Regions from separate parts of the Pseudomonas sp. FFPRI_1 genome, predicted to be linked through region 1. Evidence: riboswitches for the same ligand, from Rfam matches in the RefSeq annotation. Region 1 holds a riboswitch; each other region holds the start of a gene.
What was found. Region 1 has a riboswitch for cobalamin ahead of cobO (cob(I)yrinic acid a,c-diamide adenosyltransferase). Riboswitches for the same ligand answer to the same signal wherever they lie in the genome.
Positions count from the first base shown of each region.

Region 2: linked by a shared signal. The riboswitch ahead of ACZ5BO_RS17625 (TonB-dependent receptor) and the one ahead of cobO (cob(I)yrinic acid a,c-diamide adenosyltransferase) in region 1 are both predicted to bind cobalamin.
Region 3: linked by a shared signal. The riboswitch ahead of cobW (cobalamin biosynthesis protein CobW) and the one ahead of cobO (cob(I)yrinic acid a,c-diamide adenosyltransferase) in region 1 are both predicted to bind cobalamin.
Region 4: linked by a shared signal. The riboswitch ahead of ACZ5BO_RS13325 (TonB-dependent receptor plug domain-containing protein) and the one ahead of cobO (cob(I)yrinic acid a,c-diamide adenosyltransferase) in region 1 are both predicted to bind cobalamin.

Region 1 covers NZ_AP029168.1:5,887,096-5,894,506, forward strand. The annotation lists gene ACZ5BO_RS26120 (cobyric acid synthase) at 1-1,130, opposite strand, end outside; gene cobD (threonine-phosphate decarboxylase CobD) at 1,127-2,119, opposite strand; gene cbiB (adenosylcobinamide-phosphate synthase CbiB) at 2,112-3,020, opposite strand; gene bluB (5,6-dimethylbenzimidazole synthase) at 3,017-3,667, opposite strand; gene ACZ5BO_RS26140 (cobyrinate a,c-diamide synthase) at 3,660-4,991, opposite strand; gene cobO (cob(I)yrinic acid a,c-diamide adenosyltransferase) at 5,002-5,613, opposite strand; cobalamin riboswitch at 5,694-5,926, opposite strand; gene ACZ5BO_RS26150 (hypothetical protein) at 6,097-6,678, shown strand; gene ACZ5BO_RS26155 (PQQ-dependent sugar dehydrogenase) at 6,749-7,411, shown strand, end outside.
Region 2 covers NZ_AP029168.1:3,965,239-3,972,649, forward strand. The annotation lists gene ACZ5BO_RS17600 (acyl-CoA dehydrogenase family protein) at 1-125, opposite strand, end outside; partial or broken gene ACZ5BO_RS17605 (DNA polymerase ligase N-terminal domain-containing protein) at 248-853, opposite strand; gene ACZ5BO_RS17610 (DUF5064 family protein) at 1,408-1,770, opposite strand; gene ppk2 (polyphosphate kinase 2) at 2,048-2,869, shown strand; gene ACZ5BO_RS17620 (hypothetical protein) at 3,035-3,613, opposite strand; gene ACZ5BO_RS17625 (TonB-dependent receptor) at 3,822-5,906, opposite strand; cobalamin riboswitch at 6,081-6,285, opposite strand; gene ACZ5BO_RS17630 (hypothetical protein) at 6,454-7,050, shown strand; gene ACZ5BO_RS17635 (hypothetical protein) at 7,143-7,411, shown strand, end outside.
Region 3 covers NZ_AP029168.1:4,938,782-4,946,192, reverse strand. The annotation lists gene cobM (precorrin-4 C(11)-methyltransferase) at 526-1,272, opposite strand; gene ACZ5BO_RS21865 (cobalamin biosynthesis protein) at 1,355-1,768, opposite strand; gene ACZ5BO_RS21860 (CbtA family protein) at 1,765-2,466, opposite strand; gene ACZ5BO_RS21855 (CbtB domain-containing protein) at 2,478-2,666, opposite strand; cobalamin riboswitch at 2,763-2,988, opposite strand; cobalamin riboswitch at 3,085-3,297, shown strand; gene cobW (cobalamin biosynthesis protein CobW) at 3,396-4,466, shown strand; gene cobN (cobaltochelatase subunit CobN) at 4,470-7,411, shown strand, end outside.
Region 4 covers NZ_AP029168.1:2,986,760-2,994,170, reverse strand. The annotation lists gene ACZ5BO_RS13335 (arginine N-succinyltransferase) at 1-1,017, shown strand; gene ACZ5BO_RS13330 (arginine N-succinyltransferase) at 1,079-2,191, shown strand; cobalamin riboswitch at 2,427-2,627, shown strand; gene ACZ5BO_RS13325 (TonB-dependent receptor plug domain-containing protein) at 2,726-4,702, shown strand; gene ACZ5BO_RS13320 ((2Fe-2S) ferredoxin domain-containing protein) at 4,714-5,466, shown strand; gene ACZ5BO_RS13315 (ABC transporter substrate-binding protein) at 5,459-6,373, shown strand; gene ACZ5BO_RS13310 (diguanylate cyclase) at 7,334-7,411, opposite strand, start outside.

The DNA of each region.
Region 1 (7,411 bases):
AGGCGCCCACTGACATTGCGCAGTTGCTTCTGTTCTTCGAGCACGGTTTCAAAAGCCAGCAAGCCCAGGCCGGGGCTGGAGCCAGCGGCACCTTCCAACCCCAAAGGATCGTGCAATTGCTCACCGAGCATCTGCAGGCCACCACAGATCCCCAACAGCTTGCCGCCATAGCGCAAGTGCCGGGCAATCGCCCGGTCCCAGCCGTTGGACCGTAGGTAGTCGAGGTCGGCACGCACGCTTTTCGAACCGGGCAGAATGATCAGGTCCGCAGAGGGAATTGGCTGCCCGGGACCGATGAACTGCAGGTCGACCTGGGGATGCAGGCGCAGTGGGTCGAAGTCCGTGTGGTTGCTGATCCGCGGCAGCACTGGCACCACCACCTTGAGCAGTTGCTCGACCTTGTCGGCCTGGCGCTGGTCGATGCCGTCCTCGGCCTCCAGGTGCAAGTCCATGACATAGGGCAGCACACCGATCACCGGCTTGCCGGTGCGCGCTTCCAGCCAGTCCAGCCCCGGTTGCAGCAGGGCCAGGTCGCCACGAAAGCGGTTGATGATGAAGCCCTTGACCCGAGCCTGCTCACTGGCGGACAGCAGTTCCAGGGTGCCCACCAGATGGGCGAACACGCCACCGCGATTGATATCGGCGATCAGCAGTACCGGGCAATCCACCGCCTCGGCAAAGCCCATGTTGGCGATATCACCGGCCCGCAGATTGATCTCCGCCGGCGAACCGGCGCCTTCCACCATCACCACCTGATAAGCGTCCCGCAAGCGCTCGTGGGAGGCCAGCACGGCCCGCATGGCAATGGCCTTGTAGTCGTGATAGGCCACCGCGTTCATGCTGGTAACCGCACGTCCATGGATGATGACCTGGGAACCGGTGTCGCTATTGGGCTTGAGCAGCACCGGGTTCATATCGGTGTGCGGGGCCAGGTTGGCCGCCTGGGCCTGGACCGCCTGGGCCCGGCCGATCTCGCCGCCATCTGCCGTCACGGCGCTGTTGAGCGCCATGTTCTGCGGCTTGAACGGCACCACTCTTACGCCCTGGCGCAGCAGCCAGCGACACAGCGCGGTGACCAGCGTGCTCTTGCCCGCATCCGAAGTGGTGCCCTGCACCATCAGCGTAGTCATGGGTGGTCCTTGCGATAGGCCTGCAATGCCTGCTCCAGGCGCGCCCAGTCAGCCTCGTCGGCGGGCAGGCCGAAACGCAGGCTGCTGTTGTGGGGGAACAGCCGCAGGAGAATGCCGCGCCGCGCCATGAATTGGTATAGGCCTTCGGCCTCGGCCGTGATCAGCCATTGGAACAGTGCGCAACCGCCCTGGGGCTTGAACCCATGACGGTCGAGGACTTCCACCAGCCGCTGACTCGCCGCCTCGCTGCGCAGCCGTTGCCGGGCATGCCCTTCGACGTCCTGCAGGCAGGCCTGTCCCACCACCCGGGTGGGCCCGCTGACCGCCCAGGGCCCGACCTGCTCGGCCAGCAACTTGAGCAGTCGACGCTCAGCCAGGACAAACCCCAGGCGCACACCGGCCAGGCCAAAGAACTTGCCGAACGAGCGCAGCACGATCAGCCCCACCTGATGGGCGTGCCGGGCCAGGCTCAGGTCCGGCGTGTTGTCCATAAAGGCTTCATCCACCACCAGCCAGCCACCGCGCTGGGCCAGCCGGGCATGCCAGTCCAGCAGGCGTTCCGGCGTCAGGCTCAGGCCCGTGGGATTGTTGGGGTTGACCACCACCAGCACATCGAGGCTGTCGAGAAAGAAGTCCACTTCCTGTTCCAGTACTTCGCGCACCCGATAACCGGTGCGGCGCCAGGCCTCGGCATGCTCGGCGTAACAGGGCGACAGCACCCCGACCTTGCCCGTGCGCCGCAGGCGCGGCAGCAATTGGATGGCTGCCTGGGAACCGGCCACCGGCAAGACTTCGCTGGCGCCGTAATAGGCACAAGCCGCCTGCTCGAGCCCGTCATCGGTTTCCGGCAGGCGCGCCCAGGCACGCAAGGGAATGGCCGGCAGCGGAAAGGGCCAGGGCGCCAATCCGCTGGACAGGTCCAGCCAGGCCTCTTCGGCGATCCCGTACTCCCGGGCCGCCTTGCGCAACCTTCCACCGTGTTCAAGCATAAAGCTCAGCCCCCAGGCAAAGAATCAGCAGCCACAGCCACACACCCCGTTGCACCAATTGCCAACCGCGATCGATGGAACCGGCACTTGCCGGCTCGCCTTCGCCCAAGGGCGGACGCTGATGCAGCTCACCGTGATAGATCGCCGCGCCACCCAGTTCCACGCCCAGGGCGCCCGCGCCGGCGGCCATCACCGGACCGGCATTCGGGCTGTCCCAGGTCGGCCCCTGGCGGCGCCAGCACTTGAATGCCAGGCGGGTCTTGCCCAGCAGGGCGTAGGTCAGGGCCACCAGGCGCGCCGGAATGAAGTTGAGCAGGTCGTCGATCTTCGCCGCCGCCCAGCCGAAGCGCTCGAAACGCTCGTTGCGATAGCCCCACATCGCATCCAGGGTGTTGCTCAGACGATAGAGCACCACTCCTGGCGCACCGGCCACGGCAAACCAGAACAAGGCGGCAAACACAGCGTCGCTGCCGTTTTCCAGCACCGACTCGGTGGCCGCACGGGCCACCTCAGTGCTGTCCAGTTCACTGGTCTGGCGGCTCACCAGAAACCCCACTCGCCGCCGAGCCTCATCCAGATCGTCACTGCGCAAGGCCTGGGCCACAGGCTCGACGTGCTCGCCGAGACTGCGCAAACCCAGGGCGCAGTACAGCGCCAGGACCTCGACCAGCCAACCGATGTAGGGCAGCCAGGAGAGTGCCGTCGCCAGCAGGGTCAAGGGCAGCACCGCGAGGACCCAGGCGGTCACTCCGTGGCTGCGCCAGCCACGGCCGGCAGCGTTGAAACGTTGCTCGATACGATCCGCCACTCGGCCGAACGCCACCAGCGGATGCCAGCGCTTGGGTTCGCCCAGCAGCGCATCGAGCGCCACCCCGGCGACACTCAGCAACGCCACACTCATTGACTCACTCCCCAGCAATTCTCATACAACAACTCACTCAACGGCCGTGGCTGCGCCCAGCCTTGCAGCGCCAGCATCGGTGCCGGGTAAAACTCGGTGACCGGCCCCAGGCACAACACCGCCACAGGCTTGGCACCGGCCGGCAACCCCAGCAGCTCGGCCAGGGCCTGGGGCTCGAACAGCGACACCCAGCCCATGCCCAGGCCTTCGCTGCGCGCGGCCAGCCAGAGGTTCTGAATGGCGCAGGACAATGAGGCCAGATCCATTTCCGGCAGGGTCCGGCGGCCGAACACATGCCGTTCACGCCCGTCCATCAATGCCGCTACCAGGACCTCGGCGCAGTCATTGATGCCCTCGACCTTGAGCTTCATGAACTCGTCGGAACGCTCGCCCAGCGCCTCGGCGGTGCGCACCCGCTCCTCCTCCACCAGCCGCTGGATCCGCCCTCGCAGCTCAGGGTCAGTGATACGGATAAAGCGCCAGGGCTGCATCAGGCCAACACTCGGTGCCTGGTACGCCGCTTCCAGCAGGCGCTGCAACAGCGCCGGCTCGACACTGCCGCCGGCGAAGTGACGCATGTCGCGCCGCTCGGCGATGGCGCGGTAGACCGCGTCGCGCTCGGCCGCAGAAAAAGCCTGATCAGTCACCCGCGACACCCTCAGCACCGACAGCCCCGTCGGGCAGGAACAGCGCCGCCACCGCCACCGGATTGGACGGGAAGTAGAAGTGCACATAAGAGGCGGTCATCCGCCCGTTGCGGTACACCGCTTCCGCGCCGCGGCCACCGTTGGGGCTCAGGCCCCGGGCTATGGGCTCAAGCTCGGTACTGGTCAGCGAATGGTGATAGGTGTGACCACGCAAGCTACCCTCCGGCAGCTCCACTGCCTGCAGGGCCAGGGCAGCCAGGCGCTTCTGCATCACCGCCTCACCGGGCAGCAAGCCGAGCAACTGCGCACGCTGGCCCTCGACGTCGGTCAGGCCATCCAGCAGGTACAGCATGCCGCCACACTCGGCGAGCAATGGCTTGCCTGCACAATGGTGAGCGCGGATGGCCTCCAGCATCGGAGTGTTCTGCGCCAGCGCCAGATGGTGCAGCTCGGGGTAGCCACCCGGCAGGTACAAACTGTCTGCCTCGGGCAATTGCCGATCGTGGATCGGCGAGAAAAAGCTCAATTGCGCGCCCATGGCCCGCAACAGGTCCAGGCTCGCGCCGTAGGTAAAGGCAAACGCCTCATCCCGCGCCACAGCGATGCGCACGCCTGCAAGCAACGGCTCGCAGGCTGCTGGCAGCGGCGGGGCAAACGCCACCGCCGGCGGCAGCGCCACTTCGCAGCTGCCAGCCAGGGCCTCGGCGGCAGCATCCAGGCGCAGGTCCAGGTCATTCAGCTCACTGGCCTGCACCAGCCCCAGGTGACGACTCGGCAGCTCGATCCCGGTTTCCCGGGACAAGGCGCCGTACCAACGTAAGCCTTCGGTGAGACTGCCCTCAAGCAACTGTGCGTGGCGCAAGGTGCCGACCCGATTGGCCAGCACTCCGGCGAACGGCAAGTCCGGCTGGTAGCGCGCCAATCCCAGGGCCAAGGCGCCAAAGGTCTGGGCCATGGCCGTGCCGTCGATCACCCCCAGCACCGGCACGCCGAAATGCCGGGCCAGGTCGGCGCTGGAGGGGCTGCCGTCGAACAGCCCCATGACGCCTTCGATCAGGATCAGATCGGCCTCGCCTGCAGCCTCCCAGAGCAGGCGCCGGCTTTCCTGCTCGCCAACCATCCACATGTCCAGCTGGTACACCGCAGCGCCGCTGGCGCGCTCCAGGATCATCGGATCGAGAAAGTCCGGGCCGCACTTGAACACCCGCACCTTGCGCCCCTGATTACGGTGCAAGCGAGCCAGGGCTGCGGTCACCGTGGTCTTGCCCTGGCCAGAGGCCGGTGCGGCAATCAATACCGCGGGGCAATGACGAATGTCGGTCATGAATTCACACTCACAGCTCGACACCTTTCTGCGCCTTGATGCCAGCCTGGAAGGCGTGCTTGACCACCCCCATTTCGGTGACCGTATCGGCCAGCTCGATCATTTCCGGCTTGGCGCCGCGCCCGGTTACCACCACGTGCTGCATGGGCGGACGGGCTTGCAGGTCACTGAGCACCTGATCCAGGTCCAGATAGCCGTGCTTGAGGGCGATGTTCAGTTCATCGAGCACCACCAGACCGATGGCCGGGTCGCTCAACAGCTCCCTGGAAACGGCCCAGGCAGCCTCGGCAGCAGCGATATCCCGCTGGCGATCCTGGGTTTCCCAGGTAAAGCCTTCGCCCATCACATGAAACCGCACCTGCTCTGGAAAACGGCGGAAGAACAACTCCTCGCCCGTGCTGTTGCGGCCCTTGATGAACTGCACCACGCCGCACTGCATGCCATGCCCCATGGAACGCGCCAGCATGCCGAAGGCCGAACTGCTCTTGCCTTTGCCATTGCCGGTCAGCACCAGCAGTAGCCCGCATTCATTCGGCGCGTTGGCAATGCGCTCATCGATCACGGCTTTTTTGCGCAACATGCGCGCCAGATGGCGCTCGTCACGATCGGGGGATTCACTCATGGGGCAGCTCTCCGTTGGGGCTGGGGAACGGCGGGCAGGAAAACAAACAGATGGCGTCAGCCTGGCATCGCCCACCGTGATGCCGTTGGATGGATCAGGCCGGTCTCCGGGCTCATGAGGGGCATGGCTGCCGGACTGCGCGCCTTCCCGTGTCATCGACACAGTGGCATCCAACGCAGTCTTGACTCATCTACCGTTGCGGGGGCAGCGCCGGAATCGTCGCCCATTCCATCGCTGGAACAGGCCCTGACCGGCTTCCCTGTTTCACTCTGTCGGCCACCGGCCACAGAGCACCTGAAACAAGTCGCGAAGGTTAGAGGGTTGGGGGTGGAGCGTCAATTAAAGCCGGCTGTCGCTCACCGCACAAAACTGCACTGCATCAACAAAATGACGCCAATCTTGTGCCACACTCAGAGCAGTGATATCAAATAGCCACATTCCCGGACATGAAGTCCAGCCACACAACAATAAGGGGTGAGTTCGATGCAAGGCATGATCATCAGCAATCCAAAACTGGAATTTATGCGCCCGATGCTGGAACGCTGGTTCGATTGCATTGACCGCTACAACGCGATTCGCGGTGATAACGAAACCCCGTACTGGTTCGACGAACAGGCCAACCTGGGACTGCTCTCCGCAGCAGCCTGGATGGCCGAGATGGTCAGCCTGGAACACAGCCCGAGCAAAAAGCAGCAGGAAGAAGGTGCTCGCAATGCCCGCACCGACCTGTACCTGGCCACCAAGGAGGAGCGCGCCTATCTCCAGGTCACCCAACGCTGGCCACGGGTCAACAGCCTGCACCTGACCCAGGCACTGCTGGACATCGCCAGCGACGCGAAAAAGATCAGCTACGCCAGCGACTTGAAGCTCGGCTGCCTGTTCGTGGCCCCACAAAAGGCCCAGCACAGCGCCACTCCCGAAGAACTCCAGGACATGCTGGATGAATTGCAGAAGGAACACTGCTGCGCAGTGGCCTGGTACTTCCCCTACGCCTATCGCAAGCTGCGCAACGACGCCGGCAACTATCACCCCGGGGTCGCTGTACTGTTCAAGGAAGCACGCTGATCGGGCGGAACCATCCACTGGCTATGCTCCTCTATGACTACGACGTCCGTGCACTCATAGGGAAATTCGCATGCTCAACGCTCGCCACGCCTTGCTTATCGCCATTGCCGCCAGCCTCACGGCCTGCGGCGAAACCTCCAGCCTGCAGGTTTCGGACGGCACCGGACCGACCCCCAAACTGCCGGAGCCCAATCCGACGCTGATTCCGACGGTCAACATTGCCCCGGCCGTTGGATGGCCTCAGGGGGCGAAACCCGTGGCCGCGCCCGGCACCCAGGTCAATGCCTTCGCCGAAAACCTTGACCATCCGCGCTGGCTCTATGTGCTGCCCAATGGCGACGTGCTGGTGGCAGAAACCAATGCGCCGCCCAAGCCGGATGACAGCCAGGGTATTCGCGGCTGGATCGCCGGCAAGGTGATGGGCCGGGCCGGCGCCGCAGTACCCAGCGCCAACCGCATTACCCTGCTGCGGGATCAGGACCACGATGGCGTGGCGGAAACCCGCACGGTGCTCCTGGAGAACCTCAACTCGCCCTTTGGCATGACCCTGGTGGGCAATGACCTGTACATAGCGGATACCAACAAGCTGCTGCGCTTCCCCTACCAGAGCGGCGACACCCGGATCAGCGCAGCCGCCAGCACAGTGGCCGAACTGCCCGGCGGCCCCCTCAACCATCACTGGACCAAGAACGTCATCGCCAGCAAGGACGGGAGCAAGCTGTACGTCACCGTG
Region 2 (7,411 bases), 1.9 Mb from region 1:
AGTTGATCGAGGCCGCAGGCCCTGCACTGATCAAGGCAGCGCTGCAATTGCGGGTCCAGGTCCAGGTCCAGGCCCTGGGGCCGCTGGGCGAAAACCTGGAGGAAGGACAGGGTGGCTGGGTTCATCGGGGCAACTCCAAGATCGGCTTCTGCTCATTCGCGGTGCTTTTTTGCAAGCGGCGCAGGTTCAGGGCCACCAGGTACCACTGCCCCACGAGCCGCGCCCAGAGCAGGCCGACCAGGTTCCATCGGCTAACGCCCCTGGACTGCGGTCTGGACGACTGGCTATTGGGCGCCAGCCAGGTGCGCTCGCTGAGTACGCTGTGGGGGCGCGCCTGCAGAATGTCGTAGTCTTCCTGCTGGCGGGCCTGGGGATCGGCAGACTTGACCAGCAGCCACTGCTCCTGGTTGCCGGCCATGCGGGTCCGGAACAAGCTCCAGTTGCCCAGAAGCTTTGCCCCTTGCAGGCGAAAGCGCAGCCTACCGTTGGCATACCCCTGATGCGGGTCGCCCTCGGGAATCCAGACCCCACGGTCCCAGACAATCACCTCGCCCGCGCCGTAATGACCTTCAGGGATGCGCCCTTCGAAATCGACGTAGTCCAGCGAATGATCCTCGACATGCACCGCCAGACGCCGAACCCTGGGGTCCAGGGACGGCCCCTTGGGAATCGCCCAGCTCTTCAGGGCACCGTCCAGCTCCAGGCGAAAGTCATAGTGCAGGTGGCTCGCGTCATGCCGCTGGATGCAGTACTGCAATGCCTTTGCCGGGCCACCGCGAAGCGACTTGCTGGCAGGCTGCGGCGTGGCGTCGACGTCGTGTGGGTGCGGGTGCTCATCGAGGGGCTGGGCCATTGAGATACTCCAGAGAGCGTTGTCTAGCGTTGGGCGAACCGGCTTCTATTGCTTGGGAAAGTCCGGGGAGGGCGGAGTTCAATCTGCTTGCCTGGCCTGTGTCGGCCGCGCTGGCCGTTGCAGGCGCGGCCGATAAGAATCACCGGCCATTGGCGGGAGAGGGCGCGGTTCGGCACATCACCCGTGCGGGACGCAGGAGCGCTCAGCGATTGAGCAAGGCCCGGGCAATGGCCTGTTCGAAGTAGGGGCGACGCTGGGGGGCGCCTGACGATGGAGCCCCGGTCCAGGCAAAGGTTTGATTTTTTGCCCGCCCTGCGGACGACAGGGGGCAGGGGGCCGAACCCGCTGCAGCGCCGCGCAGACCTGGCGGCAATACCCCGGGCAGTTGTTCAAGATCTACGCCATACCCTAGGGGAACCGGCAGCAACGGACCGGCTCACCCTGATCCGTCTACCGATCCGGGAAATCCCCGCAGCGGCTCCGAGAGGCTGCCCCGGCAGCAACTGCAGCCCCCCGTGATGCCGCGGCAACGGATCTAAGACCGCTGCAGCGGCTCATTCCAGATGTTCAGGGTTGACCGGATCGCCAGACTTCATGTTCAGCTGTACCCGCACATCTTCGAACATGGCGTCGTAGTGCTTGTGGATCGAGCCGATGCTGCTCATGGCCTTGGGAATGCCGTATTTCTCGGCGATCTTGGTCACGTTGCTGGCGAAGTTGTAGGCCTGGTCCTTGGGCAGGTAGAAGGTTTCCTTCAGCTCCTTGCCCTGGATGCTGCCATGCATGGTGAACAGCATGCCCTTGCCTTCCCTGGGGTCCTGGGTGACTTGGTAGTCGATGCACAGGTTGTAGCTGACGTCGTCCTTGTTCAGCGCATGGCGCTCGATATGCAGGTGTCCGGGTTCGAACGTAGCCATTGTCATCTCTCCTCGCGATAGACCCAGATGATCTACTTTCATCTGGACGTTAGTGTGTTTTGAGGCTTTGTAAAGTGCGATTCGGGGGCCAGGAATTGCAAGGGTTTCCCGCGAAATCACGGCCCAGAATCGTCAGCGGACTGTTTCGCACTACACTCAAACCGGCCCGCGCCGACAGAGGTTTTCCCTGTGCCCGAGCCGGACATACGCGACCAGAGTCTGGACCTTCAAGCCTGGTCATTGTCAACCAGTGACCTGTACTTGTGAGGCTTTGACCATGGCAAAAGGTAAGAAGCTCGCCGCAAAGGGCACCAGCCCCCAACGCTCCAGGCTCAAGAACAAGGACTACCTGGCTCACCTGCAGCAGCTGCATGTGGAGTTGGTCAAGTTGCAGCAGTGGGTGATGCACAAGGGCATCAAGATCTGCATCATCTTCGAGGGGCGCGACGGTGCCGGCAAGGGTGGGACGATCAAGGCGCTTACCGAGCGGGTCAGCCCGCGGGTGTTCCGGGTGGTGGCGTTGCCTGCGCCTACCGATCGGGAAAAGAGCCAGATGTACCTGCAGCGCTATGTGCCGCATCTGCCCGCCGCCGGTGAAGTGGTGATCTTCGATCGCAGTTGGTACAACCGGGCAGGGGTCGAGCGCGTGATGGGGTTCTGTACTCCAGCCCAGGCCGACAACTTCCTCAAGTCCGTACCGCTGGTGGAGCGGGCCATCGTCGACTCGGGGGTGATCCTGCTCAAGTACTGGCTGGAGGTCAGCGAGGAGGAACAGACCCGCCGGCTTCAAGCGCGGATCAAGGACGGGCGGAAAATCTGGAAGCTGACGCCTATGGACCTCAAGTCCTATAGCCGTTGGTATGACTACTCGCGGGCAAGGGACGCGATGATCAAGGCCACCGACACCGAGTACGGCCCCTGGCTGGTGGCCGACTCCAACGACAAGCGCCGGGCCCGGCTCAACATCATCACCGACTTGCTCAGCCGCATTCCGTACAAGGCCGTGCCCCGCGCCAAGGTGACCCTGCCCAAGCGCCAGAAGCCGGACGGCTATCGCGAGGCGGACTATCCGTACCGGCATATCCCGGAGAAGTTCTGACAGCCTGTGCCAATAGCCGCGGCCCCAGGCCCTGTGCTTATCCTCAGCGCAGGGCAGGGGCATGAGCGGTGTCTATGGCCGATCCGCGCGCATGCCTTTCCAGCGCTCGTCCGGCGCCACGCGCCTGCTCGACCGCGCCCGGCGGTTGCGGGCGCATGCACGTGCCTAGCGTGAGGTTTTGACTTTCAGCACTTCGGTGTAGATGGCATCGACGGTCTGACCGACCTGGAGTTTCTTCATGCGGACCTGGAGGTCAGGATCCTCAACCTTGAGGACCCTGACTTTGCCTTCCGGCGGCAGCAAGGTCACCTCATGCTGGTTCAAGTCGATCTGGGTGATCTTCGAGGTGACCTTGACCCGGCGAATAGCCTCGCCACCCGGGTTGGGATTGTCCGGGGTGGCACGCACCGTCACCGTTTCGTTGCTGACCCCGGGGGCGCCGCCAACGTTGGTGTCGAGCACGTAGGCGACCGAGCGCATGACCTGTATGTCGACCTTGTCGCCGACTTTCAGGTTGTGCAGGGCCTTGGCCTGGTCCGTGAGCTGGATCGGCACCGGGCTCTTGTCCAGGCCTTCTACCGTGACCTGGTAGTTGGCCGGGTCCACCGCCAGAACCTGGGTGACGATATGCCCCTCCATGGCTTGGCTGCCCAGGGGGATGTCTGCGGCATGAGCGCTCAGGCTCCAGGTGAACAGGGTCGAGGCGAAGGCACCAGCGTACGCAAGCGTGCGGAGCGGTTTCATAGGGTTGCTTTCCATGTGGTGGAGAAGATCCGGGGACGGCGCACAAAGTGCGCCTGTCAGAGCATAGACATTGATTGGCGATGGGGTGGCAATGCCGGCAGCGCAAGCAGGCACAGGCGCTGGACCAAGGGAAAGCGGCGCCAGGCCGGTGTGCAACCTCGATTGGCAGAGGCTGCCGGCGACCAGCAGGCCGCCGGCAGTCGTTGGGTCAGAAGCTATAGTCCGCGGTTACAAAGAATGAACGGGGCTCGCCCATCAACCATTGCTGGCCGCTGTTCTGCTGGGCCACGGCGTAACGCCGATCCAGCAGGTTGTTCAACTGCAGGCCCAGGCGCACATCGGGCAGGGCCTGCCAGCCCAGGTTGGCATCCAGCACCGTGTAGCCCGGGACATCGACGGTGTTGGCAGTGTTGGCATAACGGGCATCGACGTAGCGCAGGCCCATGCCGGCCTCCAGGCTCTGGGTCAGCGCCTTGTTGAGCCACAGGTTGGCGGTGCGTCGCGGCACATTGGTGGGGCGGTTGCCTGCGCGAGACAGCGGTTTTGCGCCGACCATTTCATTGAAATCATCGTATTCGGCACGCACCACCGAGGCGTTGCCCGAGACCTTCCAGCCCTGCTCCAGGGCCAGTTCCAGGGAGGCCTCAAGGCCGTCGGAGGACTGTTGGCCAACCTGTTGCGCCAGGCGCGTGACCGGGTCGGTGGTCAGGAGCTTCTTCTTGACGATGTGGTAGGCCGCCAGGGTCCATTCGCCACGGCCGCTCCAAAACTGCTGCTTGAGGCCGAATTCGGTCTGCTTGGATTCGGTCAGGTCCAGCTGCTGCTGACTCGGGCTCAGGCTGATCAGGTTGTTGACCCCGTCTTCGCTGGTGGAGTACTGGCCATACAGGGAGAGCTGGTCAGTGACGGCAAACACCAGGCCGGCTCGCCAGTTGCCACCGCTCAGGCTGCGGTCGCTGCGGGAATCGGCTCGCAGGTCATTGCGGTCGATGTGGTTCTGGTCGCGGCGAATGCCGGTGACCAGGGACCAGCGCTCCGACAGCTGCAGGCGGTTTTCGGCAAACAGGGCAAAGGTGCGGGTCGTGCTTTCGGTCTGCGCCGAGAACGGCGACTGACTCTGGAAGTAACCGGGAGCAGGGTTCCAGGGGGCGATGTAGTCACCCCCCAGGTCCTTGTAGGGCGAGTTGTTGGCCACCCCGAAGCGGATCCGGTTGTACTCCAGGCCGACCACGGTCCTGCTGTCCAGGCCGAACAGCGAGTGATTGAAGGTAAAGCTCTGGCGGTCGCCGATCTGTTCCTGGTCGTGCTTGATCTCCAGGTAGTCACCGCGCAGCAACTGGTCCCGGGCGCTGATCCAGTTGTAGGCCTCGGCGTTCCGCCAGTGGCGGCGGCTCTTGATGTAGTAGAGCTGGTTGCTGGCGCTGACGTCGTCGCTGAGCTGCCAGTCGGTATTGAAACGGGTCCACTCGTCGTTGTAACGCTGCACGGCGTTGCGCAGGTTGTAGTTCTTGTCCCGCAGGCTGTCGCGGTACTGGCCTGCGATCAGCGGGGTGCCGAAATAGTTCGAGGGTTCGCTCTCGCCCCGTTCATGGGCCAGGGTGAAGCTCAGGTCATCGCTGGCCTGCCATCGCAGCGCGGCGCTGAGCGCCAGGTTGCGGGATTCGCCATGATCCACCCAGCCATTGCTTTGTTGCTGGTTGAGGGTCAGGCGATAGCTGAGGGTGTCACTCAGCGAACCGCCACTGTCCAGGCCCAGTTGCTGGCGATCATTGGAGCCATACCCCAGGCGCAGGCGGTTGCGGATGTCACCGTCGAAGGGCTTCTTGGGGATCACATTGATCACCGCGCCGGTGGCCCCTTCGCCATACAGCACCGAAGCCGGGCCGCGAATCACGTCGATGCGCTCGATCATCCACGGGTCCACTGGAAAGGTCTGGCTGCCGGCGCCGGTGTACAGGCGTGCGCCGTCGAACAGGGTCATGACCGAGGTGTGCCCGGTAAAGCCGCGGGCCGACAGCGCGGTGTTGCCATTGCCCGGCGTGGCCGCGCTGGTGATGCCCGGTGAACGGGTGACGGCGTCCTGCACGGTCAGGTTGTTGCGGTTAAGGATGGCGTCGCTGCCGAGGCTGCTGGTGCTGGCCGGTGTCTCCAGGGCGCTCAGGTTGAGACGGGAGCCGGCGGGCAGGGGCGTATTCAGGGGCAGTTCAAAGTGCTCTGAAACCCCGCTGACCTGAGTCTCGGGCAACGCCAGGGAGGATTGCTCCTGCGCGAAAACCGAGGTGCACATGGCCATGCACGGCAAGAGGGTAAAACGCAGCGAAGGACTCGCCAGATATTGAAACAGAGAGTTACGGGACATGATTCCTACTACTGATAAGGAATGAATGAATCCCGGAGGGAACAACGCATAGGGAATCGCGGGCAGCCGCGCCCACGCAAACCGGACTGCGCCCGCCCACCGCGGGGTTGTCAAACGAAGTTGCAGGCCGGTCTCCGGGCTTGCGAGGGGCATGAAGCATTCACCTTCCCATGCCTTGGCACAGTGGTCTGTCGAATGCTTCGCTCGCTTACCGTTGCGGGGGCAGCGCCGGACTGATCATCGAAATGACGCACCGGCTTCCCGTTTAACCCCATGCACGACGACATGGGACACCTGAAACTGGCGCGCATGGGACCACCCTTGAGGGGATCTCGTCAATGGCATCAGGCCAGTAGGGCGGGCAGGAGGCGGGCTGTACGGAATAACCCGCTGACCGTGGTAATCTGCGCGCCGCCTGATCGGCGGCACAGCCCATTCACTCGGCTGCCGATGCCGGCGACAACCGAACGGAGAGACACGGATGTTTGACGAGTTGCTCTTCAGCCCCGAGCCGCCTGCCGGCGACGCTGCCTATGCGGGAGGCGGGGCCTGCCTGCCACAGGCGCTGGCTTGGCCACGTGACGCTGAAGGAGTGCCCTTGACCCACTTGCTGGCGATTCCAGGCAGCTGGTTTTGCCCGGCATTGAAGGGCAGCGGCTACTGGGTTTCGCTGTTCATCCCCTATCAGCCCGGCGAGGTGGCCCACTACCGAAGGCTGCGTGCCCGGGAGGGTGCCTGCGAAGCGGTGGTCATGGGTTACCTTCGCGCCGCAGCTGAACGCCATGAGGCGCCAGCGCCGCTGCTGGAACGGGGAAGCATCCGCCTGTTGGCGAACGCCGATCCTGACGATGACGAGAACCTGGCTTCCAAGCTGGATGGCGTGGATGCCTGGTTGCAGTCGGCGCTGTCCTTTCCTGCAGGGCGCCGGAGGCTGTCGATCTATGGGGGCGACCTGGACCAGGCGTTGCCTGCGCACAAAGGCATTCTGTCCGATGGCATGGGCTACCTGTTTCTCGATGAAGACTTTGCAGCACGGACAGGTGCCCAGCTCGGCGGGTTTTTCCTGCAACTGGGGTAGGCCCGCGAACGGGGAGCAGGACGCCTGTCCAGCACAACCCCGACCAGGATCGGAGCACCATCGATGACCTCAAGGACCAAGAGATAAAAGGCATGAGCCAGGACTACAACTTCTTTGCCGCGCAGCTGAAGAGTAACGCCGCGGTCAGCCTGACGGAGGTCAGTGGGCTGCTGCGACAGTGGTTTGGACTGATGCAGTTGCCGATCCAGCGCTATGGCAGTCCATCGGGCAAGGTCGTCAAGTTTGCCGAGAAAGGCTATGAGAAAGCGCTGTTGGCAAAGCAACGGCGAGGCTTTTACCTGTGGGACATGACCGGGGCCGATCAGAGCGCTGCCAGAAAAGAGCTGATCAAACACGAGCT
Region 3 (7,411 bases), 950 kb from region 1:
CGCTGGCAAGCCAGCTCCTACAAGGTGTCAGGCACGGCAATGATGGGAGGCGCCCAACCTCGTAGGAGCCGGCTTGCCGGCGAATAGGCCCTTGAGCCTTGCACCGATACCGAGAACGCCTTCGCTGGTAAGCCAGCTCCTACAAAGCGTCCAGCGCGGCAATGAAGGGAGGCCCCCAACCTCGTAGGAGCCGGCTTGCCGGCGAATGGGCCCTCGAGCCCTGCACCGATACCGAGAACGCCTTCGCTGGCAAGCCAGCTCCTACAAGGTGTCAGGCACGGCAATGATGGGCGGCACCCAACCTCGTAGGAGCCGGCTTGCCGGCGAATAGGCCCTTGAGCCCTGCACCGATACCGAAGACGCCTTCGCTGGCAAGCCAGCTCCTACAAAGCGTCCAGCGCGGCAATGATGGGAGGCGCGCAACCTCGTAGGAGCCGGCTTGCCGGCGAATGGGCCCTCGAGCCTTGCACCGATACCGAGGATGCCTTCGTTGGCAAGCCAGCTCCTACGGGTGGGCAGGTGGGCTCAGGGGCGGTAGAGGTGGGCGTGCCCGGCGCGGTACAGCGAGGATTCGCTGAATGCATCGGTGGCCAGCACCCGGCCCACCAGGATCAGTGCCGTGCGCCGGAAGCCCTTGGCCGCCACCTGATCGACGATGTCCGCCAGGGTTCCCAGGGCCCAGTCCTGATCCGGCCAGGTGGCGCGGTGCACCACGGCAATCGGGCAGTCGGCGCCGTAGTGCGGCAGCAGTTCGGCGACGATCTTCGGTAGGTGATTGACCCCCAGGTGGATCGCCATGGTCGCGCCATGGGCCGCCAGGCTGGCGAACTCCTCGCCGGCCGGCATCGCGGTCTTGTCGGCATAGCGGGTGAGAATCACGCTCTGGGACACGTCCGGCAGGGTCAGTTCGGCCCCCAGCAACGCGGCGCAGGCGGCGGTGGCGGTGACCCCGGGGATGATCTCGAAGGCAATGCCCAGCTCCCGCAGGCAGCGGATCTGCTCGCCGATGGCGCCGTACAGGCTCGGGTCGCCGGAATGCACCCGGGCCACATCCTGGCCCTGGTCATGGGCTTGCTTGATCACTTCGATGATCTGTTCCAAGTGCAGTTCGGCGCTGTTGACCAGCCGTTCGGCGTGATGCCCTTCAAGCACCGCCTGGGGCACCAGGGAGCCGGCGTAGATGATCACCGGGCAACGCTGGATCAGGCGCAGGCCCTTGACGGTGATCAATTCGGGGTCGCCGGGACCGGCACCGATGAAGTAGACAGTCATGGCTGTTTCCTGTGAAAAAAAGGCGGTAGCGCCGCTTCAGATGAAGATTGCTCATGATCGAGGGCGGGGATTATCGGCGATTCTACCGGCAGGCGGCCAATGCCAGGGTGGCCTGGGCGTATTTCTGGCGGGGCACCCAGAGCCTGGCGGGCTGCTGATGCAGGTGCTCGGCCAGGGCCAGGGCAGCGCTTTCGGCCACGCCGTAGCAGCCGGTACGCTCGAAGGCGATCTGCGAGCGATGGCTCAGGCGCAGGGCGTAGGGGGCGAGTTGACTGCTGCTGAAACAGGTCAGCGGCAGTTCCAGTTGCTCCGCCAGTTGCAGCAGGCCGGGCTCGTTGCGCTTGAGGTCGATGCTGGCCAGGGCCAAGACCTGCGCGGTCTGCAACTGGTGTGCCGCCAGGACCTGGTCGAGCAAGGCGCGCAGCGTGGTCACCGGGCAGCCTTTCTGGCAACCCAGGCCGACCACCAGGGTCGGCGCTGCGCTTGAATCACTCATGCCGAGTACGGGGCCGCACCCTTGCGCCGGAACAGCCAGGCGCTGATCAGCCCCAGGGCCAGCCAGAACGCGGCATTGGTCAGTTGCGAGGCGATCTTGAACTGCGCTTCCAGGGCTTCGGGAGCCAGCATGGAGTGCACTTCCGGCTGTGGCGCGCCGATCACATGAGGGACGGCGATGATGGCCGCACCCAGGATCTTCAGCAGCCAGTTCTGGGCGAACACGATCAGCGCGATGCCCACGGCGGTGGAGGCGGCGGTGCCGACCCACCAGACCTGGCGCTGCACCAGATCGGCGGCCGCGGTGCCCGGCAATTCCGGTGGCAGCCCCAGGGTGGGCGCCAGGCAGAAGGTGGCGTAGCCGGCCAGGCCCCAGAGCAGCCCCTGGGAGGTGCGGTTAGGTGCGCGCAGGGTGTAGAGCCCGGCCAGCATCAGGGCAAAACCCACTGCCACCACCAGGTTGCCGCCGGTGGTGGACAGCACGCGCTGCCAGCCGTCTTCCGGTTCCCAGGCTTCGGCGTCGTGGCTATGCCCGGCCATGGCGCCCTCGGCGTGTTCATGGACTTCGGCCGCGGGGGCCTTTTCATAGGTTTCCGCCTGGAGGATCAACGGGGCGACCCAGAAGCTTTGCAGCAGGGTCAGCAGCAGGGCGGCCAGCAGCCCGGTGAAACCTGCGGTTTGCGCGATACGCTTGATCATCTCGGCAGGCCTCAGTGGCAAGGGAACGCGGCGCTGTGGCGGGTATCGTGGGCAGCGTTGTGCACCGCTTCGATATGGGAGAAACCGGCGAAGTACACCAGGCACGCGCCCAGGATCGAGGCACCGATGGCGGCCACCAGGCGCTGGCTCAGGGTGGAGGTGCTGGTGGTGGTATGGCTGGTGCTGCTGATGATCGACATGGCGCTTCCCTTTGGAGTGTCGGCGGGGAGCGGCGCAGGAAAACCCCGCGTGACGGCCACGCAGGGTTTGCAACAGCGCCCGCCCACCGCGGGTTTGTTATCTGTGTGTTGCGGGCCGGTCTCCGGGCTTGCGAGGGGCAGGGCAGTGTCATGCCGTGCCGGCAAGTGTCGCCTTCCCATGCCTTGGCACAGTGGATTCGACACTTCGCTCGCTTACCGTTGCGGGGGCAGCACCGGACTGGTCACGACTTTGTAGTAAAGCACGTGATTCACCGGTTTCCCGTTTCACCCTGTGAAGGGCACCCGTAACAAGGCGCGTAGCAAATCATGGGCGGGGCAGGGGCGTCAATTGCCATGAACGCAGGCGCAGGTGCCGGCTGGTCGGCGCATTGCCGATTGACCGTCTCCCGCGCTCTGCGTAGCCTTGCGCCTTCGAGGTTCTTCGGCCAGGGGTCGAAGCTAAGAAGGGAACGCGGTCGATGCCGCGGCTGCCCCCGCAACTGTGAAGGGTTTGATTGCTGCAAGGCCACTGCACGAGCGTCGACGACGCCGGCGGGAAGGCGCAGCAAGCGCCGGTGCCAACGACCGGCCAGCCCTCAGCCAGGAGACCTGCCTCGATCCAAGATTCTCACTACAACCGGGCGGGGTGATCCGGTGGCGAAATCTCCGTGCGCCTGGCGCTGCGGCTCTCGTCCCGTTTGCCCACCTGCTTTGCCAAAAGGGCATCCGATGAAAACACTGGCCAAACTCCCTGTCACCATCGTCACCGGCTTCCTTGGCTCGGGCAAGACCACCTTGCTGCGGCACATGCTGGACAACGCCCAGGGCCGGCGCATTGCAGTGATCGTCAACGAATTCGGCGAGCTGGGCATCGACGGCGAGATCCTCAAGCAGTGCTCCATCGGCTGCACCGAGGAAGAGGCCAGCGGCCGGGTCTACGAGCTGGCCAACGGCTGCCTGTGCTGCACCGTGCAGGAAGAGTTCTTCCCGGTGATGCGTGAACTGGTGGCGCGCCGTGGCGACCTGGACCACATCCTCATCGAAACCTCCGGCCTGGCCCTGCCCAAGCCCCTGGTCCAGGCCTTCCAGTGGCCGGAAATCCGCAGCGCCTGCACCGTCGACGCAGTGATCACTGTGGTCGACAGCCCGGCGGTGGCCGCCGGCACCTTCGCCGCCTTCCCCGACCAGGTGGACGCCCAGCGCAAGCTCGACCCCAACCTGGACCACGAATCGCCCCTGCATGAGCTGTTCGCCGACCAGCTGTCCAGCGCCGACCTGGTGATCCTCAACAAGACCGACCTGATCAGCCCCGAAGACCTGGCCAAGGTCCGCCTGGAAGTGGCCGAGGAGCTGCCGCCGGCGGTCAAGGTCATCGAAGCCAGCAGCGGGCGCCTGCCCCTGGACGTGCTGCTGGGCGTGGGAGCCGGCTCCGAGGAACACATCGACAGCCGCCACAGCCACCACGACCATCACCACGACGGCGATGACGATCACGACGACCATGATCACGATGCCTTCGACTCGATCTCCATCGAACTGCCGCAAGCCGATGAAAGCCTGCTGCTGGACGCCCTGACCCAGCTGGTGGTCAAGCACGGCATCCTGCGGGTCAAGGGGTTCGCTGCCATCCCCAACAAGCCGATGCGCCTGTTGATCCAGGGCGTGGGCACCCGTTTCGACAAGCACTTCGACCGCAAGTGGGGCGCCGATGAGGCCCGCACCACGCGCCTGGTGCTGATCGGCCAGGAACTGGACGCCGCCCAGCTGGAAGCCCAGCTGCGCGCTGCCCTCAGCGTCTAAGCCATGCACCTGCTCAGGACCCAGCCCGGCGGTTTCGTGTCGGATGACAACATTGCCGACCTGGGACAAACCCCCGCCGAGCTGGTGATCCTGTGCAGCGGCGACTCCAGCCTGGCGCTGCTGGCGGACGCCGCCGAGCAGCTGCCCGCGGACTACCCCAGCTTTCGCCTGGCCAACCCGATGCAGGTGCAGAACCACGCCTCGGTGGACCTGTATGTGGACCAGGTGCTGCGCCACGCCAAGGTCATCCTGATTTCCCTGCACGGCGGCATCGCCTACTGGCGCTACGGCGTCGAGCAGTTGGTGGAACTGTCCCAGCGCGGGGTGCAATTGATCCTGGTGCCGGGTGACGACCGCCCGGACCCGGAGCTCAGCGACTTGAGCACGGTTGCTGCCAGTGAGCGCGACCGCCTGTGGCAGTTTTTGCGCCAGGGCGGGCGCGACAACGCGCTGAATTTCTACCGCTGCCTGGCCAGCGGCCTGTTGGCGCGCGACTACCCCTGGAGCGAACCGCAGACCCTGCCGCGCACGGCGATCTACCACCCGCACAAAAGCCAGGCCGCCCTTTGCGACTGGCAGGCCGACTGGCAGGAGGGACAGGCGGTGGCGGCGCTGCTGTTCTACCGCTCGCACCTGCAGGCGGCCAACACCGGCTTTATCGACCTGTTCTGCCGGCGCTTGCTGGCGGCGGGCCTCAACCCCTTGCCCATAGCGGTGGCCAGCCTCAAGGAGCCCGGTTGCCTGAGCCAGGTGGAAGACTGGCTGGATGAAACCGCGGCCGCGGTGATCCTCAATACCACCGGCTTTGCCCAGTCCAGCCCCGAAGCCCCGCACCTGCGGCCGTTTCGTCGCAATATCCCGGTGATCCAGGCGATCTGCGCCCAGGACAACGAACCGGGCTGGCGGGACAGCGAGCAGGGCCTGGGCCCCCGGGACCTGGCCATGCACATCGCCCTGCCGGAACTGGACGGACGGATCATCAGCCGGCCCATCAGCTTCAAGGACCTGGCCTGGCGCAGCGAGCGCAGCCAGTCGGACGTGGTCTGCTACCGCGGCCAGCCCGAACGCATGGATTTCGTCGCCCAGCTGGCGCGGCGCTGGGTCGAGCTGGGGCGCCTGGACAACGGCCAGAAACGCATCGCCCTGGTGCTGGCCAACTACCCGACCCGGGATGGTCGCATCGGCAATGGCGTCGGTCTGGACACCCCGGCCGCGGCATTGAACATCCTCAAGGCCCTGCACGCCGAAGGCTATCCGCTGCCTGCCGAACTGCCGGCCAGCGGCACCGAGCTGATCCGGCAGTTGCTCGGCGGGGTCAGCAATGACCTGGACAGCCTCGACCAGCGCCCCTGCCAGCAGAGCCTGGCCCTGGACGAGTACCTGGCGCTGTTCCAGGCGTTGCCCGAGGCCAACCGGCAAGCCTTGCTGGAACGCTGGGGCCCGCCGCAACAGGACCCGATGTACCGCGACGGGCGGATGATGATCGCCGGCCTGCGCTTTGGCCTGACGTTCGTCGGCATCCAGCCGGCCCGGGGTTACCAGGTGGACCCCAGCGCGGTGTACCACGACCCGGACCTGGTGCCGCCCCACGGCTACCTGGCCTTCTACTTCTGGCTGCGCCAGACCTACGGCGCCCATGGGGTGATCCACGTCGGCAAGCACGGCAACCTGGAATGGCTGCCGGGCAAGGGCGTCGGCCTTTCCGAGCAATGCTGGCCCGATGCGCTGCTGGGGCCGCTGCCGAACATCTACCCGTTCATCGTCAACGATCCGGGGGAGGGTGCCCAGGCCAAGCGTCGCACCCAGGCGGTGATCATCGACCACCTGATGCCGCCCCTGACCCGCGCCGAAACCTACGGCCCGCTGCGCAACCTGGAACTGCTGGCAGACGAATACTACGAAGCCCAGTTGCTCGACCCACGGCGGGCCCGGGAGCTGCAACGGGACATTCTCAAGCTGGTGCGCGAGACCCACATCGACCGCGAACTGCAGCTCGGTGAACAGCTCGACAGCGACGCCGATGCGGCGATCTGGCTGCCGCGCCTGGACACCTACCTGTGCGACCTCAAGGAATCGCAGATCCGTGATGGCCTGCATGTGTTCGGTGAGTCCCCCGAGGGGCGCTTGCGCATCGACACGTTGCTGGCCCTGCTGCGCATTCCCCGGGGTGACGGCAAGGGCCCGCACGCCAGCCTGCTGCGGGCTCTGGCCAAGGCCTTCGAGCTGGGGTTCGACCCGCTGGACTGTGCCCTCGCCGAACCCTGGACCGGCCGCCGTCCGCAACCCCTGCAAGCCCTCGACGGCGCCCTGTGGCGCACCGCCGGCGATACCCGCGAGCGCCTGGAGCTCTACGCTGGCCAGTTGATCGAGGCGGCGCTGCAGGGCCCCCTGGCGCAGTTGCAGCAACCCGGCTGGGAGCCGGTGCAGATCATTGTCGAGGCGCTGCGGGAGGTTGTGGCGCCGCGCCTGGATGCTTGCGGTCCGGCAGAAATGCACGGCCTGCTGGATGCCTTGAGCGGGCGCTTCGTTCCCGCCGGCCCCAGCGGCGCCCCCAGCCGCGGGCGCCTGGATGTGCTGCCCACCGGGCGCAACTTCTACTCGGTGGACGTGCGCAACCTGCCCACCACCACCGCCTGGCGCATCGGTTTCCAGTCGGCCAACCTGATCCTTGAACGCCACCTGCAGGACCACGGCGACCACCTGCTGCAACTGGGCCTGTCGGTGTGGGGCACGGCCACCATGCGCACCGGCGGCGACGATATCGCCCAGGCCATGGCGCTGATGGGCGTACGCCCGGTGTGGGCCACCGGCAGCCAGCGGGTGGACGACTTCGAGATTCTGCCCCTGAGCCTGCTGGACCGGCCCCGGGTCGACGTGACCCTGCGGGTGTCCGGGTTCTTCCGCGACGCCTTCGCCAACCTGATCCGCCTGTTCGACGCCGCGGT
Region 4 (7,411 bases), 2.9 Mb from region 1:
ATGCTGGCCTTGCGTCCCGTGGCGTTATCCGATTTGCCCCAACTGCGGCGTCTGGCCCGCGAACGCCTGCTGGGCGTGACTTCGCTGGTGGACGACGAAGCCTACCTGCGAGAGAAGATCCTCGATTCCGAGGCCTCCTTTGCCAAGACCGAGGCCAGCCAGGGCCCGGAAAACTATTTCCTGGTGCTCGAGGACCCGCACAGCGGCCAACTGCGCGGCTGCTCGGACATCCTCGCCACCGCGGGGTTCTCCAGCCCCTTCTACAGCCTGCGCAACCGACCCTTCATCAGCAGCTCCCGGGAACTGAACATCCAGCACGGGGTGCCGACCCTGTCGCTGTGCCAGGACCTCAGCGAGCAGACCCTGCTGCGCAGCTTCCACGTGGACCCGGAGCTGGAGGGCACGCCCCTGGCCCAACTGACCTCGCGGGCGCGCCTGCTGTTCATCGCCGCCCACCCCCAACGCTTCGCCGACAGCTGCATCAGCGAGATCGTCGGCTACAGCAACGACACCGGCGAGTCGCCGTTCTGGGCAGCCGTGGGCCAGCACTTCTTCGACCTGCCCTATGTCGAGGCCGAACGCCTGTGCGCCTTGCAGGGCCGTGGCTTTCTCGCCGAACTGATGCCCCAGTACCCGCTGTATATCCCGATGCTGGCGCAACCGGCCCAGGACTGCATCGGCCGGATTCACCCCGATGCCCGGGAAGCCTGCGACATCCTGGTCGACGAGGGGTTTGCGCCGACCCAGTATGTCGACCTGTTCGATGCCGGACCGACCCTGCAGGCGCGCAATAACCAGCTACGCTCGATCATCCAGAGCCGCGTCGCGATCTGCCACCTGAGCCCCCAGAGTGGCCAGGGCCGGCACTGGTTGCTGAGCAATGACCGGTTGCAGGGGTTTCGTGCCATCGTCGCCCCCCTCGACGAAGCCCCCGGCGATGTGGTCGGCCTGGATGCATCGATGCTGCAGGCCCTGCAACTGACCCCGGGCGAAGCGGTGCGGGGCGTTGCCCTGTGAACCGCGGGTCACTACCGTCCCGGCGTCGCCACTGCCCGGGAACGCGACAAGGAGTTGTTCGATGATCGTGCGTCCGATCCGCCTCACCGATCTGCCGGCGGTCCTGAACCTGCTGGAAGGCAGCTGTCGCGAGCTGAACAACCTCTCCTCCGAGCCCGAGCACCTGGCCCATCGGCTGCGCTGGGCGCAACGGGCGTTTGCCGGCCAGGTGGAGCGGGCCGACGCCGACTACCTGTTCGTGATGGAGGACGACGAGCAGCAGGTGATCGGGGTCTGTGGCCTGAGCGGCGCCATCGGCCTGCGCGAACCCTGCTACAACTACCGGGTCGGCACCACCCATGGCAGTGCCCCGGAGCTGGGCATCGAGAAACAGATCCCGACCCTGTTCCTGTGCAACGAGATGACCGGGCAATCCCAGCTCTGCTCGCTGTACCTGCGGCGCGACCAGCGCCAGGGCTACACCGGCCGCCTGCTGTCCACTGCGCGCTTGCTGTTCGTCGCCGAGTACCCTGGCTTGTTCGGCGACAAACTGGTGGCCGAACTGCGCGGCCAGCTCGATGACCAGGGCCGCTCGCCGTTCTGGGACAGCCTGGGCCGGCACTTCTTCAAGATGGGTTTCCAGCAGGCCAGTCGCCTGTCGAGCCTGGGCAGCAAGTCGTTCATCGCCGAACTGATGCCGCGCCAGCCGCTCTACACCTGCCTGCTCAGCCCCCAGGCCCAGGCCGCCATCGGCCAGGCCCACGCCAGCACCGAGCAGGCCCTGAACATCCTGCGTGACGAAGGTTTCAGCCATCAGGGCTGCATCGACATTTTCGACGGCGGGCCGCTGATCGAAGCCGAAGTGGCCAAGGTCCGCAGCGTGCGGGAAAGCCAGGTCCTGCCCCTGCGGGTAGGCAGCCCGGACGACCAGGCGCCGATCTGGCTGATTCACAACCGGCGCCTGGAAAACTGCCGCATCACCGCCGCCCCCGGGCGCCTGGTCTCCGGCAGCCTGCTGGTGGACCGCCTGACCGCCAAGCGCCTGCAACTGCAACCGGGGGACACGGTGCGGGCGGTTTCGCTGCTGGCCTGCCCTGCGCGCCAAGCGACCCAGGCGCAGCTCCACCTGACGCCAGCCACCAGAGGCTGGACCACCCGCAACGCGGCCCTGGTCCAGGATCCGGCATTGCTCTAGCCCCGGGCTCGAACCACGCTCGCAGACACAGGCTGCGCCCAACAACCCCGGCGCTCTCACGGGCCATGGCGCCGCGTCACCCGGGCAGCCGCTCCGCGAGGCGCGCCGCCGGATTGCCACGGCCGCAATCCGCCAGCCCCAGCCACAGCGGCTTGCAGCCGACCGGCGTTCATCCCCGGCCCCCGGCAACACCTGCATGCAAGTGCAACGTTGACGAAGCTGTGGCGCAATGTTCAGATGCCGCCCAGTTTCAGGTGCCTCATGCCGCCGTGCATGAAGTGAAACGGGAAACCGGTGAGCCCTTTGCGGCAAGTCCGGTGCTGCCCCCGCAACGGTAAGCGAGTGCTGCATTCAACAGGCCACTGTACTTGGGTATGGGAAGGCGAATGCAGCGAGCCTCGTGAGCCCGGAGACCGGCCTGAAGCCTGTGTTTGGCAATCCTGCGGTGGGCGGGCATGGGCCGGTATGGTCTCGTGCGCGTGGCCGATACCTTCTCCTGCATGCTTCCCGAAGTCACCTTCGAGAAGACCAAGAATGACCACAATCGATACGTCCCTTGTGCGCACCTGGCGCACCCCTGGCCACTCCCTGAGTGGCGCCTTGCTCGGCTGCCTGTTCAGCCCCCTGCTCCTGGCCGATGACGGTCCCCTCAGACTTGAACAGCAATTTGTTTCCGCGCCATCGGTGGAGTCCACCACCGTCGCCGAAATGGCGAAATTCGGCAGCAAGGTGCAGATCATCGAGCGCCAGCAGATCGAGCGAGCCGGCCCCAGCAGCGACATCACCCGGGTCCTGCAGATGTACGTGCCGGGCCTGTACGTGGCGCCCAAGAACGGCCCCTTCGACTACGGCACCTACTCGCTGCTGGGCGGACGCAACGACGACACCCTGATCCTGCTGGACGGCGTGCGCCTGAACAACCGCCTGTACGGCGGCCTGTACCTGGACACCCTGCCGGCCAACGCCATCGAGCGCATCGAAGTGCTCAAGGGCGGCCAGAGCCTGCTGTTCGGCACCCAGGCGGTGGCCGGGGTGATCAACATCGTCACCCGCAGCCCGCAAACCCGCGAAGCCTCGGGCGAGGTCAACCTGGGCCTGGACAGCTTCATGGGCAGGAGCGGCGATGCCCGGGTGGAACGGATCGTCAGCAACGGCTTCGGCGACCTGGGCCTCTTGGCCTATGTCAGCCACAACGTCTCCGATGGCTACCAGCCGTTTCGCAACAGCGCCTACAGCGCCAGCACCCGGGACAAGAAACGCGCCTATGAGGTGAGCACCTTCGGCGCCAAGGCGATCCAGGGTTTTGCCGACGACTCGCGCCTGGAACTGTTCTACCAGTACAGCGATGCCAACCTGGATTTCGCGCGGGCGGTGAACAACAAGAAGACCACCAACGACCGTATCCAGCAGATCGCCACCGCGACCTTCGAACAGCGCCTGGACGAACGCTTCAGCTACTTCGTCAAGGGCCATGTCAACGACTGGGACACCCGCTACACGCGGATCAACAGCACCGAGACCGGCGCCACCAAGGTGATCAACCACAACGACTACTGGGGCTTCACCGACTGGGGCCTGCAGGCCGAGGGCAAGGCCGAACTGGACGGCGGCCACGTCCTGGTGTTCGGCAGCGACAACCAGTGGTTCAAGGGCCAGGACGATGTGCTCAAGATCGACGACAAACAGGCCCGGGCCAGCGCCCTGTACACCCAGCTGCGCCCGGTGTTCGAGGCCCTGCCCGACTGGCACCCGAGCCTCGGCGTGCGCCACGAGAAGATCAGCGGCGGCGAGAGCGCCACGGTGGGCATGCTCACGTCGTTGTATGAGCTCAACGCTAACTGGCAACTGCGCGGCCAGTACGGCAGCGCCTTCAAGCTGCCCAACGCCGAGCAACTCTACGCCAACGAGGACGACGAAAAGGGCAACCCCGACCTCAAGCCGGAAAAGAGCGTCAATGCCGAGCTGGGCCTGGACTACAAGGGCAGCCTGCTGGCCGGTGAGTTCAACGCCAGCGTCACCGCCTACCGGCGCAAGATCGATGACTTGATTGCCCTCGATGGGATCCACTTCGTCAACGGCGAGGCACAGGTCAGGGTCCGCGGTATCGAAGCCGACGGACGCTGGCAGTTCAGCCCGCAGTGGAACCTCTCGGCGGACCTGACCCGCAACCTGGTGGAGTCGCGCAACGGCGTGACCTTGAGCAACATCCCCGGTTTCTTCGCCCGTTCGCGCCTGGGCTTCGAGTCGCTGGACCGGATGTGGGGCGTGGGCGGCGCGATCCGCTACATCGGCCAGATCGACAGCCCAAAGAAGGTCGACTACGGCCACTACTCGGTGGTGGATGCCGACGCCTACCGCTACCTCGATGGCCCCCAGCGACATCGCCTGAGCCTGCTGGTGGAGAACCTGCTGGACCGCGACTACGCCACCAGCATGACCAGCACCTCGCCGGCGGTGGACAACCTCGGGCGCCCCTTCACCACCGAAGTGCGCTACACCTACCGCTTCTGAGGCCGACCGACATGCATGAAGACTATCAACGGGTGCTGTTCGTCGGCCCCGGCCTGCAAGGCGGGGCCTTGGGCGAGGCTTTTCGCAAGGCGCTCAAGGCCCTGTGCGGCGAGGGCGAAGCCCCGCGGGTGATCGACACCCTGGACGGCTTCGACAGCCTCTGGGCGGCCCTGGACGAACCCTTGCCCGGGAACGGCGCAGCGCTGCTGGTGGTGGACCTGGAACCCACGTCCGACAGCGCCTACCTGGACTGGCTGCGCGATGAACTGGGGCGCCTGGCCCAGGCCCACCCCCAGGCGCCCAAGCTGTGGGTCACCGCCCAGGCCCTGGGGCGTCGCGGGCTGGACGCGGCCCAGGCCTGGGCCAGCATCGGCCAGCGCGAGCGGCACCTGCCGTGCGACAACGTCAATGCGGTGGCCAGCGACCCGGACTGGTCCCGGGTGCCGCCCCATGCCCGCCAGGTGTTTCTCTGCACCGGCCCGCGCTGCGTGCGACGCGGTGCACTGGCGCTGTGGAAGACGCTGCGCCGCGAACTGCTGCGCCTGGATCTCATGGAGAAACCCGGCGGCGTGCTGCTGACCCGCACCGCTTGCCAGTTCCCCTGCAACCTCGGGCCGGTGCTGACCGTGCACCCCGACGGCTGCTGGTACCGGGTCAGTGACGACAGCCAGGTACTGCGCCTGGTGCAGGGCCATCTGCGGGAGGGTGAAGCCGTGTCGGACCTGCTGATCCCGTCCCCCTACGCCGGGGCTGCGGATGCCTAGACCGATACTCGGCGCCCTGTTCTGGCTGGCCTGCCTGCCGGCCCTGGCGGACAGCTATGAGAACTGTGGCCGGAGCTGGCACCTCGAGCGGCCACCGCAGCGCATCGTCGCCCTCAACCAGCACAGCGCCGACCTGCTGCTGGCCCTGGGCGCCGGCCCTTCGATGATCGGCGTCGCCTACCTCGACGACGATGGCCAGGCCCAGCGCCAGGGCCAGTACCACGGGGTGCCGGTGATCTCACGCCAGTACCCCTCGGCCGAGGTGCTCTACAGCTTGAAGCCGGATCTGGTGGTGGGCGGTTTTGCCTCGGCCTTTCCCGACAACTTCAGCTCCCGGGAACGCCTGGGGGCCATCGGCGTCGGCAGCTACCTGCTGGAGTCGGCCTGCGCCGGGCATGACCAGGATTACTTCGGGCATATCCGCCGCGACCTGTCGACCCTGGGCCGCTTGCTGCACCAGGAAGACCGCGCGCGGCAACTGATCGCCCAGATGGATGCCGACCTTGCCGCGGCGGCAACCCTCTACCAGGGCCGCACGGCACCCTCGGTGTTCTACCTCGACAGTGAGGTCAATGGCCTCGCCAGCCAGGGCCAGCGGGGCTTTGTCGGGGTGCTGCTGCAAGCCGCCGGCGCGCGCAACCGCTTCGCCGACCTCGACCGCCCCCGCCTCGTGGTGGACAGCGAGACGCTGTTGGTCAGGGACCCCGACGTACTGCTGCTGGCCGACGCCCTATGGTCGCCGGCCACACGCAAGCGCCAATTGCTGCACACTGACCCGGTGCTGTCGCGGCTGCGGGCAGTGCGCGAGGAGCGGCTGATCGACATCCCCTTCACCCAACTGGTGCCGGGCATCGCCAGCGGCCGCACCGCCCTGGAACTGGCCCGACGCCTGCACCCCGCCCTGTAGGAGCCGGCTTGCCGGCGAAGGGAACACCGCCAATCCCACGGCATCCCTCCCGACGCCTTCGCGGGCAAGCCCGCTCCTACCCACCACACCGTCCGTAGGAGCCGGCTTGCCGGCGAACGGAACACCGCCAATCCCACGGCATCCCTCCCGACGCTTTCGCGGGCAAGCCCGCTCCTACCCACCACACCGTCCGTAGGAGCCGGCTTGCCGGCGAACGGAACACCGCCAATCCACGGCATCCCTCCCGACGCCTTCGCGGGCAAGCCCGCTCCTACCCACCACACCGTCCGTAGGAGCCGGCTTGCCGGCGAAGGGAACACCGCCAATCCCACGGCATCCCTCCCGACGCCTTCGCGGGCAAGCCCGCTCCTACCCACCACACCGTCCGTAGGAGCCGGCTTGCGGGCGAACGGAACACCGCCAACCCCACGGCATCCCTCCCGACGCCTTCGCGGGCAAGCCCGCTCCTACCCACCACACCGTCCGTAGGAGCCGGCTTGCCGGCGAAGGGAACACCGCCAATCCCGCGGCATCCCTCCCGACGCTTTCGCGGGCAAGCCCGCTCCTACCCACCACACCGTCCGTAGGAGCCGGCTTGCCGGCGAAGGGAACACCGCCAATCCCGCGGCGTCCCTACCGACGCTTTCGCGGGCAAGCCCGCTCCTACCCACCACACCGTCTGTAGGAGCCGGCTTGCCGGCGAACGGAACACCGCCAATCCCACGGCGTCCCTCCCGACGCCTTCGCGGGCAAGCCCGCTCCTACCCACCACACCGTCCGTAGGAGCCGGCTTGCCGGCGAAGGGAACACCGCCAATCCCACGGCGTCCCTACCGACGCCTTCGCGGGCAAGCCCGCTCCTACCCACCACACCGTCCGTAGGAGCCGGCTTGCCGGCGAAGGGAGCACCGCCAATCCCACGGCCCCCCTCACAGATGCCTTCACCGGCAAGGGGCAGGCCTTACAGAGGGTTCAACACTCGGCGCGAAGGCGACTCCGGCGGATGGCAGGTGACGTTGTTGCGGCCGCCGGTCTTGGC